4 regions of the Lactovum odontotermitis genome follow, and region 1 is predicted to be linked to each of the others. Evidence: predicted binding sites of a transcription regulator. Region 1 holds the regulator's gene; each other region holds the start of a gene.
What was found. Region 1 encodes CtsR, which represses protease genes until heat stress. Its sites were predicted from a motif close to TTGGTCAAAAAAGGTCAAANA; they were not measured.

Region 1 (3,132 bases):
TTTCACTGCGATTCAGCTTCTGATTCAGCTGGTCCATTTCTTTGTTAATCGCCTTGGCTTTCTTGAAGTCCATTGCCTCGACTGCTGTCGGGAGCTTCTCCTGCAGGTCAAACAACTGTTTTTCAAGTTCAAGGCTCTTGCTGACGGTCGTTTTTTCCTGAACTTTGACACGGGCGCAGGCCTCGTCCAGTAAGTCAATTGCCTTGTCAGGCAGCTTGCGGTTCGTCATGTAGCGGATGCTCAGCTCAACTGTCTTCTCCAGCACTTCATCGGGAATCTTGACATTGTGGAAGTCTTCAAATTTCCAGCGCAGGCCTTTGAGAATCTCTACAGATGCTTCAGGCGTCGGCTCTTCTACTACTATCCGCGCCAGACGGCGTTCCAGCGCCTCGTCTTTTTCAATGTATTTCTGGTATTCTTTGAAAGTGGTGGCGCCAATCAGCTGAAAATCACCGCGCGCCAGTGCCGGCTTCAAGATATTGGACGCGTCGCTGACGGAGTCATTGCCGCCTCCAGCGCCGATAATCGTATGCAGCTCATCAATGAACAAAATCGTGTTCGGGTCTTTTGAAACTTCATCAACAATTGCCACCATACGGTCTTCAAATTCTCCGCGAAGGGAAGTCCCAGCGACGACATTTGCCATGGACAAGGCCACCAGGCGCACATCCTGCAGATTTTTCGGAACCTGACCAGCAGCAATGCGGCTCGCAAGTCCCTCAACAATGGCTGTCTTTCCGACACCCGGCTCACCGACCAGAACAGGATTATTCTTGCTGCGGCGGCTCAAAACATGGATTAGACGCTCGATTTCAGCATCACGTCCGATTGTCGGGTCGAATTTTCCTGCTGCCGCGTCCGCTGTCATGTTTGTCGAAACACTGTCAAGCGTCGGCGTCTTCGAGTTTTTATCCACCGTATTGATGCGGCGGCGCTGAGACATCGGCACGACCATCTTGCTCTGCTGCTGGTTCGCTTTGGGCAGATGAAGATTATTATCTTTAGTCACGGCCTTAAAAAGCTCACGCATGTCCACATCCAGCTCATCTAGAATTGTCAGTGCAAAGGAATTATCCTCGCCCAAAATCGAAAGCAGGATAAACTCAGTTCCCACCTTATCCATCTGGTTTTCTTCAGCCAGAATCTTTGCGGTTGTCAGCATATGCTTCACCCGCGGGCTAAATTCCATATCGCTTTTATTAAAAACATTTTTACTTGATAAAGCCGAAATCTCGTCTACCACCAAATCGTAAGTCACGCCGCGGTCCAGCAGATAGCCGTCAACCAGCGTATCTGAAACTTCACAAAGTGCCGCCAGAATATGTTCAGAGCCTACAAACTGATAAGCATACTGATAAGCAATATCAATTGCCCGCCGCAGCACTTTTTGCGCCGCCGGCGTATAATCATTTTTGTCAAATAACATTAAATTAATTAATCCTGTCTAATTTTTCAAGCACCTGATGCAGCAGACGTCCTCTGGCAGCACCAGAAATCTCATCACTGGTCAAAATCGGCAAAAGCAGATTTCCCTCACGCTCAGTCAAGATTCCTTCATCAAAGAGCAGCTGCAGAACTTCGCTAATATCGTGCGCTGTCAGATTCTCCGGCAGACGCTCATAAAGATTGGACAAAAGCTCATGCTTATTTGAATACTGGAACTTGACAATCTTGATATATCCGCCGCCGCCGCGCTTTGACTCCACATCAAAGCCCTGAGTTGAATTAAAGCGTGTTTTAATCACATAATTAATCTGCGAAGGCACAACTGAAAAACGCTCAGCGATTTCCGAACGCTTGATTTCAATTTCCCTGGCCTCAGCTAACAGCTTCTTCAGATAGGCCTCAATCAAATCTGATGTGTTTTCCATGTTCTACTTACCTCCTGCCTCCTGCCTCTTGACTTTGACTATCTTTGACTATTATAGCAGATTTCAGCTGACTTGTCATGAAATACTAATCATGTGCTTTATCGTCTAAAAACTCCTCACGGGTCAGCGCACAATAATCATGCGGGGTTGAGCGTCCTAATTTCTCCCGGTATATCCAGGTCTGTCCTAATTTCTTCATGCCGAGCTTTTTCATGACATGGCTCGAACGAGAATTTTCACTGTCACATGTGGCAGTCAGCACAGATAACTTAAGTTCATTAAATGCAAAATCGCGCAGGCAAGCGGCGGCTTCAGGCGCATAGCCGCGTCCCCAGAATTTCCGGTTGAGAACCCAGCCGAAATCTCCCTGGTCATTTTGGACACGCAGGTCAATGGTTCCCAGCATTTTTCCGCTTGTTTTTTCGACAATGGCCCAGGTTTCCAGGCGTTTCGGAATAAAATAATCTACAATACCTTCTTTGGTGTCTTCAAGGCTTTTTTTCCTTGGAAAGACATATTCTGTGGTTTCTTCGTCCTGCCCGTATTCGAACATGTCTTCGGCATCTGCCAGTTCCACTTTGCGCAAAATCAGGCGCTCTGTTTCAAAAACTTCATGCTCTGCTAGTATAATTTTTATATTCATAACTGATTCCTCTCCTTCACTTCTTTAAAATATTAAAGTCCAAACATCAGAATCCCGCCGGCTACTGCGACGTTGAGCGATTCTGCTTGTCCCGGCATGGGGATGTGAATCAGCTGCTTGGCTGATTCAATTGCGTGTTTTGAGACACCTGCGCCTTCATTGCCCAATACTAGCGCAAAATGTTTCAGTTTTACTGTGCGATAATCGACTGAATCTTTCGATAGTGTGCTGACCAGCAGATTCTGGACATGGTCGTAAATTTCGTCCGAGCCGATTGTGACTGGTATGTGGAAAGTGCTGCCTTGAGCGGAGCGTAAGACTTTCGGGCTGTATGTATCGGCTGTTTCACCGACACAAATGATGCCGTCAAAGCCTGCGGCATCAGCTGTGCGAATGAGTGTGCCGACATTTCCAGGGTCCTGGACATTTTCCAGTATTAGTATTTTTCCTTCGTAATTTATGGACGATTTATCCGATTTTGTGACTTCAGCTATTACGCCTTGCGGATTCTCGGTGTCGGATATGCTTTTTAATACGTCTGATGTTACAAGCGATGTGCTTGCATGGTCCAACAGGCCGCGCACTTTGTTCTGCTTATTTTCCTCAACAAAAAGCTGA
Region 2 (3,132 bases), on a different contig from region 1:
AATGACAACGGGAACAATTGATCAGACTTTCTTTCCGGAAACTTTGGATGAAAGTCTGCGCGGGCTTTATTTCGACATTCTCAACTTGAATCTGCCGGAAACTTTCACAGAAGATGAGCTGCATGAGCTCCTGGAAAATTTTAAGCGTGAAAGTGTGCTGAGCAAGATTGAGAATTTGTCGCGGCAGGGCACCGAGGCCAGGAAAGAAGGCAATCAGAAAAAAGAACTCGAATTGGCGCAGCAAATCGTCCAATTACGACAACAGCTACAGAGGGGGCAAATTTGACTCAAAAACAAGTGAAAAAACGTCTTTACGATCTTGCAAGAGAAACCGGCTACAGCAATGTGGATTTGGTGGCAGAAGCAAAGAAACTGAAACTGCCGGTTGTGTCGCATTCTTCATCTATTGTGATGGAGGATGTGAAAAAGCTGCTGGCGGCCATGGAAAAGTCAGGCGCCAGCAAAGACTTCGGCAAAAAAGTCAGAGTAAGGAAAAAGCCGGCGGCAAAAAATGCTGAAACGTCTAAAAAGTCTGAGCCGGCACATAAGGCTAAAGCCAAAGAGGAGAAGAAGACAAGTAAAACTGTTTTTAACAAAGAGTTAAAGGATTTCATCGCGAATCACAAGGTTACGATGACCGTGGTGGATACAGAGATTACTGATGATTTGGCCATCAAGCTGGGTCTGGAAGCAGACCAGATAGAAGAGGCCATTCAGAAGATTCAGGATGCAGGTATTTCTATCCTGGATGAAAAGGGGAATCCTTCAGACCTGGCAGTGGCGTCAAACGAGAGCATCCAGAAGGACGCTGAGGCCGAGAATCTGGACAATATTGTTGCGAAGTCCAGAATTGACGATCCTGTGCGCATGTATCTGAAGGAAATTGGCCAGTACAACCTGATTCCGATTGAGGAAGAGACGAAGCTGGCGGAGGCGATTATCCGCGGCGGCGAAGAGGGGGAGATGGCCAAGCAGATGCTGGCGGAGGCTAACTTGCGTCTGGTAGTGTCGATTGCGAAGCGCTACAGCGGGCGCGGGATGCAGTTCCTGGACTTGATTCAGGAAGGCAATATGGGCTTGATGAAGGCGGTGGATAAGTTTGATTACACGAAGGGCTTCAAGTTTTCAACTTATGCGACTTGGTGGATTCGCCAGGCGATTACGCGCGCGATTGCGGACCAGGCGCGGACGATTCGTATTCCTGTGCATATGGTTGAGACGATTAACAAGCTGATTCGTGTGCAGCGTACGCTGATGCAGACGAATGGGCAGGAGCCGACGCCAGAGGAAATCGGCAAGGAAATGGGCTTGGAAGCGTCTCGTGTGCGTGAGATTCTGAAGATTGCTCAGGACCCGGTTTCGCTGGAGACGCCGATTGGTGAAGAGGACGACTCTCATCTGGGCGACTTTATTGAAGACAATATTATTGAGGACCCGGCGACTTATACTAACCGGACGATGTTGCGCGAGCAGCTCGACGAGGTCATGGACACACTGACGGACCGTGAGGAAAATGTGCTGCGTATGCGTTTCGGCCTGGATGACGGTCGTATGCATACTTTAGAAGATGTGGGCAAGCAGTTTAAGGTGACGCGTGAGCGTATTCGTCAGATTGAGGCCAAGGCGCTGAAAAAATTGCGTCATCCGCGCCGCAGCAAAAAGTTGAAAGACTTTATGAATTAATTATTTGCAGATTAGCACTTCGAAACCTGGAGTGCTAATTTATTTTTCTGAAAAGCTGTAAAGGCTGAATATAACAAGCTTTACAAGTCGATTCAATCTCTTGACAAGCGCAAAAACTTAGTATATAATAGTTTAACAAAGGTCAAAAAAGGTCAAAGTTTTGTCAAGCCGAATTTAACCTTTGGTTAAACTATTTGCAGTAAAATAGTGATGTTTTCAAAGAAAAAGGAGGGCAAAAAGTATGCTCTGTCAAAATTGTAATCTAAATGAAGCGACGATTCACCTCTACACGAACGTGAATGGTCAGAAACGGCAGACGGATCTCTGTCAAAATTGTTATCAAATCATGAAGGCTGGAGGTCAAGAGGCACTTTTCGCTAATAGTCAGCCCGAATCTGCTCCTCAGGAGCCTTTTAATCCATTCGGCGATATTTTCAGCGCCTTAAATGGTCAGCAGCAAGGTTCGTTTCAGACGCCGCCGACTCAAGCTGGTCGTGGGCCTGGCGGTCCGCGCGGTCCGAAAAAAGATAAGGGTTTGCTGGGCGAATATGGCATCAACATTACTGAGGCTGCGCGCCGCGGCGAAATTGACCCTGTCATTGGGCGCGACGAAGAAATTACGCGCGTGATTGAAATTCTGAACCGCCGGACTAAAAATAATCCTGTCCTGATTGGTGAGCCAGGTGTTGGTAAAACTGCTGTGGTTGAAGGACTGGCGCAGAAAATTGTGGACGGCGATGTGCCGCAGAAGCTTGCAAATAAAGAAGTTATCCGCTTGGATGTTGTCTCTCTGGTACAGGGAACGGGTATTCGCGGTCAGTTTGAAGAGCGCATGAAAAAGCTCCTGGACGAAGTCAAGAAGCGCAAAGATGTGATTCTGTTCATTGATGAAATCCATGAAATCGTAGGTGCAGGTTCGGCCGGCGACGGCAACATGGATGCGGGCAATATCATGAAGCCTGCACTGGCGCGCGGCGAGCTGCAGCTGGTTGGGGCTACGACGCTGAATGAATACCGGACGATTGAAAAAGATGCGGCGCTGGAGCGTCGTATGCAGCCTGTGACTGTTGATGAGCCGACTGTTGACGAGACAATCACTATTCTCCGCGGTATTCAGCAGCGATATGAGGATTATCACCACGTCAAATATACCGATGATGCAATTCTGGCGGCTGTGAATCTGTCAAACCGTTATATCCAAGATCGTTTCTTGCCCGATAAAGCGATTGACTTGCTGGATGAATCTGGCTCGAAGAAAAATCTGACCTTGAAGTTTGTCAACCCTGAGGATGTTCAGAATCGTATCAACGAAGCTGAGAAAGCGAAAAATGAGGCCATGCGCTCGGAGGACTTTGAGAAAGCGGCCTATTTCCGCGACCAGATTGCCAAGCTCCATGAGTTAGCGAAGCATGAGGTGACAGATGATGAAACGCCGATTGTCACTGAAAA
Region 3 (3,132 bases), on a different contig from region 1:
CCGTACTGCGTCACCATTCCGCGCGCAATACGTGTTGCCTGCTCAAAGTCATTTGAAGCGCCTGTCGTGATTGTGTTGAAAATAATCTGCTCGGCTGCTCGGCCGCCCATCAGGCCGGCCAGATTTTCCTGCATATCTTCTTTCGACATCAGGAACTGGTCTTCCTTAGGCAGGGCAATCATATAGCCGCCTGCACGGCCGCGCGGTACGATTGTAACTTTGTGAACCGTATTAGCATTTGAGAGCACCAGACCAACAATGGTGTGACCTGCTTCATGGTAGGCCACCATTTCACGCTCATGCTCGGAAATTCTCTTGTCTCTCTTGGCAGGGCCTGCAATGACACGGTCTTCTGCTTCATCAATATCTGAAGCATCAATGATTTTCTTGTTACGACGAGCTGCAACCAGAGCGGCTTCATTCAGAACATTTTCCAGGTCAGCCCCTACAAAGCCAGGGGTCTGCTGGGCAACCACTTTGAGGTCAACGTCAGCTGCCAGCGGTTTATTCTTCGCGTGAACACGCAGGACAGCTTCGCGTCCCTTGACATCCGGCGCACCTACAAGGACTTTACGGTCAAAACGGCCTGGACGCAGCAAGGCTGGGTCGAGCACGTCTGAGCGGTTCGTCGCTGCAATGACAATGACGGCGTCCTGATTTTCAGTAAATCCGTCCATTTCAACCAGGAGCTGGTTCAATGTCTGCTCGCGCTCATCGTTTCCGCCGCCGAGACCAGCACCACGCTGACGGCCGACAGCATCAATTTCATCAATGAAGACGATAGACGGCGCATTTTTCTTGGCATTTTCAAAGAGGTCACGCACACGGCTGGCGCCGACACCGACAAACATTTCGACGAAATCAGAACCTGAAATGCTGAAGAAGGGGCGACCAGCTTCGCCTGCAACGGCTTTTGCCAGCAAGGTTTTACCAGTTCCCGGAGGGCCTTCAAGCAGCACACCTGCCGGAATTCTAGCGCCGAGGTCGTGATATTTCTTAGGATTTTTCAGGAAATCAACGACTTCAAAGAGTTCCTGTTTTTCTTCGTCTTCACCAGCCACATCTTCAAATCTGACTTTGGAAGTCTTGGCATCCTGCTGCTTCGCACGAGATTTGCCGAAAGACATCGGATTGCCTGCACCGCCGCCGCGGCCGCCCAATCCGCTCATCATGAAGTAGAAAAAGGCCATCATTAAAATAATCGGCAGCCAGCCGCTAAGCAGAGTCATCCAAAAGCTCTCTGTCGGTGTCTGAAGCACAGTAGCCTTAATATTTTCCTTATCGGCCAGCTCTTGCAAGTCCGTGATATTTCCGTCCGTTGGAATGACATAGCTGTAGAAGCCCTTCACAGTTGAAGAGGAATTTCCAAGCAAAGGGAAATTCGGCGCACTGCTGTCTTTGACCGGATTTTCATATTCAGCCGCAATCTTCATGATGCCGTTCACCGGCTGGAAAGTCAGCTCTTTGATGTTGCCGTCTTTGATTTTGCTGGTTAATTCACTGTAACTCACATTTTTAGTGGCACTATTGTTCCCGCCCATAAACATGTTCGCGCCAATGATGACAATAATCAGTGCCGCAATCCAGATGAAGGAGTTTCTGATGAAACCGCCCGGCCGCTTGTTATTATTACTATTATTCGGATTCTGCATATTTACCTATCTTATTCAGTCTAATCTAATCTAGTCTAATCTAGCTTTATCCATTATAACAAATTTTGCCAGATTAAGCTCAATGAAGTGACTACCAGCATACCAGAAAAGTCTGAGATTTCCCTCAGACTTTAGACTGATTTCTGACCTTTTTTGACCAATTAAGGTTTTTCGTCAAAAAAGTTTATTTATCCGTAAGAGCAGCAAGTCCTGGAAGCACCTTGCCTTCAAGGAGTTCCATAGAAGCGCCGCCGCCAGTTGAAATCCATGAGAATTTATCGGCATAGCCAAGATTGATTGCAGCAGCAGCTGAATCTCCGCCGCCAATAATTGATTTTACGCCTGGCTGAGCCACAATCGCATCCATAACACCGATTGTACCAGCCTGGAAATCAGGATTCTCAAAGACGCCGACTGGGCCGTTCCAGACAACAGTTTTCGCGCCGGCAAGTTCTTTGCCGAACTCTGCAATTGTCTTCGGACCTGCATCAAGTCCCAGGAAACCAGGGTCAATATCAATGCCTTCAGTGTCTTTCACCTCAGTATAGTCAGAAAATGCATTCGCTTCTTTTGAATCCACTGGCAGAATCAATTTGCCGTTAGCTTTCTCAAGCAATTCCTTTGCTAAATCGAGCTTGTCGTCCTCAACCAGGGAATTGCCGATTTCGTGGCCTTGTGCCTTGAAGAAAGTATAGGCCATACCGCCGCCGACAATGACCTTGTCAGCTTTTTTCAGCAGGTTCTCGATAACGCCGATTTTGTCTGAAACTTTTGAGCCGCCGAGGATTGCCACAAATGGACGGACCGGATTCTCAACTGCTTCTTGGATATAGGCAATTTCATTTTCCAGGAGGAAGCCGGCCACTGCCTTGTCAACATTTGCTGAAATGCCGACGTTTGAAGCGTGTGCGCGGTGAGCGGTGCCGAATGCATCGTTGACGAAAATGCCGTCGCCGAGTGAAGCCCAGTACTTGCCGAGCTCAGGGTCATTTTTGGATTCTTTCTTACCGTCAACATCCTCAAAACGAGTGTTTTCTACCAGCAGAATCTCGCCGTCTTTCAGCTCATTGATAGCCTCTTCGAGTTTAGGACCGCGTGTCACGCCTGGAATAAATACGACAGGCTGACCCAATTTTTTGCTGAGGTCCGCAGCGACAGGGGCGAGGCTCTTGCCTGCCTTATCTTCCTCCGTCTTTACACGGCCGAGGTGGCTGAAAAGAATTGCACGGCCATGGTTCTCAAGGATGAACTTGATGGTTGGAAGGGCCGCCGTGATACGGTTATCGTTCGTGATGACGCCGTCTTTGATTGGAACGTTGAAGTCAACACGGACAAGGATTTTCTTGCCTGCTAGTTCGGATTGGATGTCTTTGACAGTTAGTTTTGCCATTTTATATAAAATCTCCTTTTGGAATAACGGCTGCTAGGCAGTCGCTATAATATTTGTTAAGTAAATTATATCACAAAGTGTTAAAAAACT
Region 4 (3,132 bases), on a different contig from region 1:
TATCGCCTCTCATCATGCCGTAATCATGCATGTTGATGACATCAAGCGGCACACCAGCTTCATCAGCTGTCTTTTTCAGCTCGGCTTTCAGATAAGCAACCTGAGGACCAAGCAGGAGAACATCCGGCTTTGGCGTTACATTCAGCAGCCTCTGCGCCACAGATGTCGCATTAGCGGAAATTTCGTAATCCTTTCCTTGCAGCTTCGCAGCATCCATCATTCTCTTGGCCAAAAGTGAAGTTGACATTCCGCCAGCGCAAGCAAGTGCAATGATTTTATCTGCCATAATTTTTCCTTTCTGTTTTTAACTATTTGAATTACAAATTTATAATAGCGCTTTCCCTTCTTTTTTACAAGATAATTTTTAACTAAAAAAATTTGTTCCATAAAAAATAACAAATATTTTATCTAAATAATCCCCGCGATTGAATTAAGGGAAAAGAAAAAACCGAATTAACATTCGATTTTGACTGTAGTGATAGCGAAAAACAGACTTTATAAAATAATTGAGTTATTGGAAATCTGGTGCGTTCGATAAGCCAGCAGCTCCAGCAAAGCAAGCGCTGGAATCTGTGTAGTTAATTTCACGTCACCTTTTGGCGTTGCATATTCATTGAGAACATTGTAGGACAAATCAATGTCGGCCATCTTTGAAAGGGGAGATTTTTCGTTATTGGAAATAGTGATAAGAAAAGCTCCCGAGCGTTTAACAGCCATCGTTTCCTGGACAACTTCCAAAGTTTCTCCAGATACAGATAGAACAATGGCCACAGTATCTGCAAACTCATTTACGCCGACAGGCCGGAACATATCGCTGAACGCGAAAGCAGAAATTCCCAAATTACTGAAATAGCGCGCACCATATTGACAAAGGGCATCGGAAGTACCAAGTCCAAGAAAAACTGTGTATTTAGAGTTCGCAATCGCAGTCGCGGCTTGATTGACCTTCTTCTGACTTGCAGGTTCAGCCAGCTGTTTCCAGAATAAATCTAACGAAACTCTGGATTTATAACTTTCATCAACTTTGCTGAATTCAGCCTCTTTGGATTTAAGGTAATATTTCAAATCAGCCCAGCCTTTGAAGCCAAGCTTAGAAGCAAGACGCACAATAACCGTGGTGGAGGTATGAATGGTATCTGCAAACTCACGAATAGTCATGTTCTGGACTTTTTCCGGCTCGCAGTTGATGTAGTCAAAGGCCAGCATTTCTAAGTCATTGAGTTTTTTAACAGAATTCGTATCAAACATTTCTCCTCCTTGAAATAGCATTCGCGCAAGCGCTCGGCTAGACCTTTCACTCTCAATTTGTGACAACTGTGAGTAGGTAACCCTAACCCAGTAAAATTCAGTATGCAAATGGGAAAGCATCGCTTCCCCATTTCAATTCTTTAATTATTTTAAATCGTTTCTCTCTAAGATTTCATCGATAAAGCCATAATCCAGCGTCTCCTTCGCATCCATCCAGTGGTCGCGCTCACAGTCCGCATGAACCTGCTCAATCGGCTTGCCCGAATTATCCGCTAAAATCTTCTCCAGGCGGTCACGCGTCTTCTTAATCGAGTCAGCAATAATCTGAATATCCGTCTGCTGCGTTCCTTGGCCCGCACCGCCCATTGGCTGGTGAATCAGGTACTCGGCGTTCGGCAGCATGAAACGTTTGCCTTTCTGACCGCTTGAGGCAATGATGGTGCCCATTGAAGCAGCCATTCCCATGACGATTGTCTGGACGTCAGACTTGATGAAGTTCATCGTGTCAACGATGGCAAGTCCCGCAGAAACAGAGCCGCCAGGTGTATTGATGTATAGATAAATATCTTTTGTATTGTCCTGCGCATCCAAAAACAGGAGCTGGGCGATAATCGCATTGGCCATGCCGTCTTCTACCTGGCCTTGAAGCATGATGATGCGGTCTTTCAGAAGCCGGCTGTAAATGTCATAGGCGCGTTCGCCGCGGCTTGATTGTTCAATAACTGTAGGGATTAATGTCATATTTATTCTCTCCTTTGGAATGGCATTCGCCCGAAGGTTCGGCCATCTTTCAAATTTGTGATAATCTATTATAACTCATTGGTCAAGAAAGGTCAAAGATTATGAATTGAGCAAAATTATTGAAACAAAATTACTGAAAATTCTGTTTCTGGTAAATATTCCTTGAAATTTACAGCGCTTCCCTGTATAATGGACGATATGGATACTTCTGTACTACTTGCATTTTTGAGCGGATTTGTTTTAGCCTGTATTCTTTTTGTTCTGGCTTTCTTTCTTTATTTCCGTTTTGATGAAAATCGTTACAAAAAAGGACTCGCTGCTGAAAAACTTCATCTTGAGATTGAAGTCCGCCGCAATCTGAACATCAAAATCATAGAGATTCTCAACCGGCCTGTGTCAGAAGCCGACCGAAATCTGGTCGACCCGCGCGAGGATGTCAAGATAGCTTTTGCGGACTACCACTTTTTAAAGAACTATACTTCTTTGCACAATCTCTACATACCTGTCTATTTCATGGACCAGTTTTTCAAAAATCTGTCCAATCATCTGGCGGTTTTTGAGGATGCAGACGATTTAAAAAACGGCGGTTACATTTTCCGCGACTCACGCCGTATCTTCGAAGACTTTTCCGTTGTCATCACCGATGAAATGGAAGCCAAGAAGAAAGAGCTTGAAACGATGAAAAATGTTTACCCGAGCATTCTGAAAAAACAATACTTTAAGATTTAATATTTACATAAAAAGCCCGTCACTAGGCTTTTTTCAATTCAATTTATCTCCATTTACGATTGTTCTCACGCTGCTTGAGCAAATAATTTTCCTCGGCTTTGAGCTCCAGCAATTTCTCGTGAGCCGAGGCATTCAACGCCAATGCAATGGCGATGGACAAAACAAATAGCGAAGAGCCGCCCTGACTCAAGAATGGAAAGGTAACGCCCGTCTCAGGAATCAAGCCGATGGCGCCCCCCACATTGACAAAAGTCTGAACCAGCAGCATCGAGCTAGTCCCAATACAAATCAGTGCATTAAACGGATGCCTTGCTCGGATTCCCACCAGCAGAATGCGCAGAATCAGGAAGAACAGGACCCCGAGCACGATAAATCCGCCGATAACACCCAGTTCCTCAACCACAATCGGGAAAA

Region 2: a site for CtsR is predicted at 1,822-1,842, ahead of ACYQ2E_RS07960 (ATP-dependent Clp protease ATP-binding subunit). Genes of this name have one in related genera too.
Region 3: a site for CtsR is predicted at 1,793-1,813, ahead of ftsH (ATP-dependent zinc metalloprotease FtsH). Genes of this name have one in related genera too.
Region 4: a site for CtsR is predicted at 2,068-2,088, ahead of ACYQ2E_RS04110 (ATP-dependent Clp protease proteolytic subunit). Genes of this name have one in related genera too.

What each region holds. Positions count from the first base shown of each region.
Region 1 covers NZ_BAAGGQ010000002.1:50,412-53,543, forward strand. Annotated here, with positions in the region: gene ACYQ2E_RS01670 (ATP-dependent Clp protease ATP-binding subunit) at 1-1,426, opposite strand, end outside; gene ACYQ2E_RS01675 (CtsR family transcriptional regulator) at 1,431-1,871, opposite strand; gene ACYQ2E_RS01680 (GNAT family N-acetyltransferase) at 1,957-2,514, opposite strand; gene ACYQ2E_RS01685 (TrmH family RNA methyltransferase) at 2,547-3,132, opposite strand, start outside.
Region 2 covers NZ_BAAGGQ010000013.1:32,677-35,808, reverse strand. Annotated here, with positions in the region: gene dnaG (DNA primase) at 1-286, shown strand, start outside; gene rpoD (RNA polymerase sigma factor RpoD) at 412-1,683, shown strand; gene ACYQ2E_RS07960 (ATP-dependent Clp protease ATP-binding subunit) at 1,925-3,132, shown strand, end outside.
Region 3 covers NZ_BAAGGQ010000022.1:12,101-15,232, forward strand. Annotated here, with positions in the region: gene ftsH (ATP-dependent zinc metalloprotease FtsH) at 1-1,652, opposite strand, end outside; gene ACYQ2E_RS10080 (phosphoglycerate kinase) at 1,837-3,042, opposite strand.
Region 4 covers NZ_BAAGGQ010000005.1:31,186-34,317, forward strand. Annotated here, with positions in the region: gene ACYQ2E_RS04100 (PTS sugar transporter subunit IIB) at 1-286, opposite strand, end outside; gene ACYQ2E_RS04105 (MurR/RpiR family transcriptional regulator) at 496-1,248, opposite strand; gene ACYQ2E_RS04110 (ATP-dependent Clp protease proteolytic subunit) at 1,393-1,989, opposite strand; gene ACYQ2E_RS04115 (hypothetical protein) at 2,188-2,718, shown strand; gene ACYQ2E_RS04120 (FtsW/RodA/SpoVE family cell cycle protein) at 2,762-3,132, opposite strand, start outside.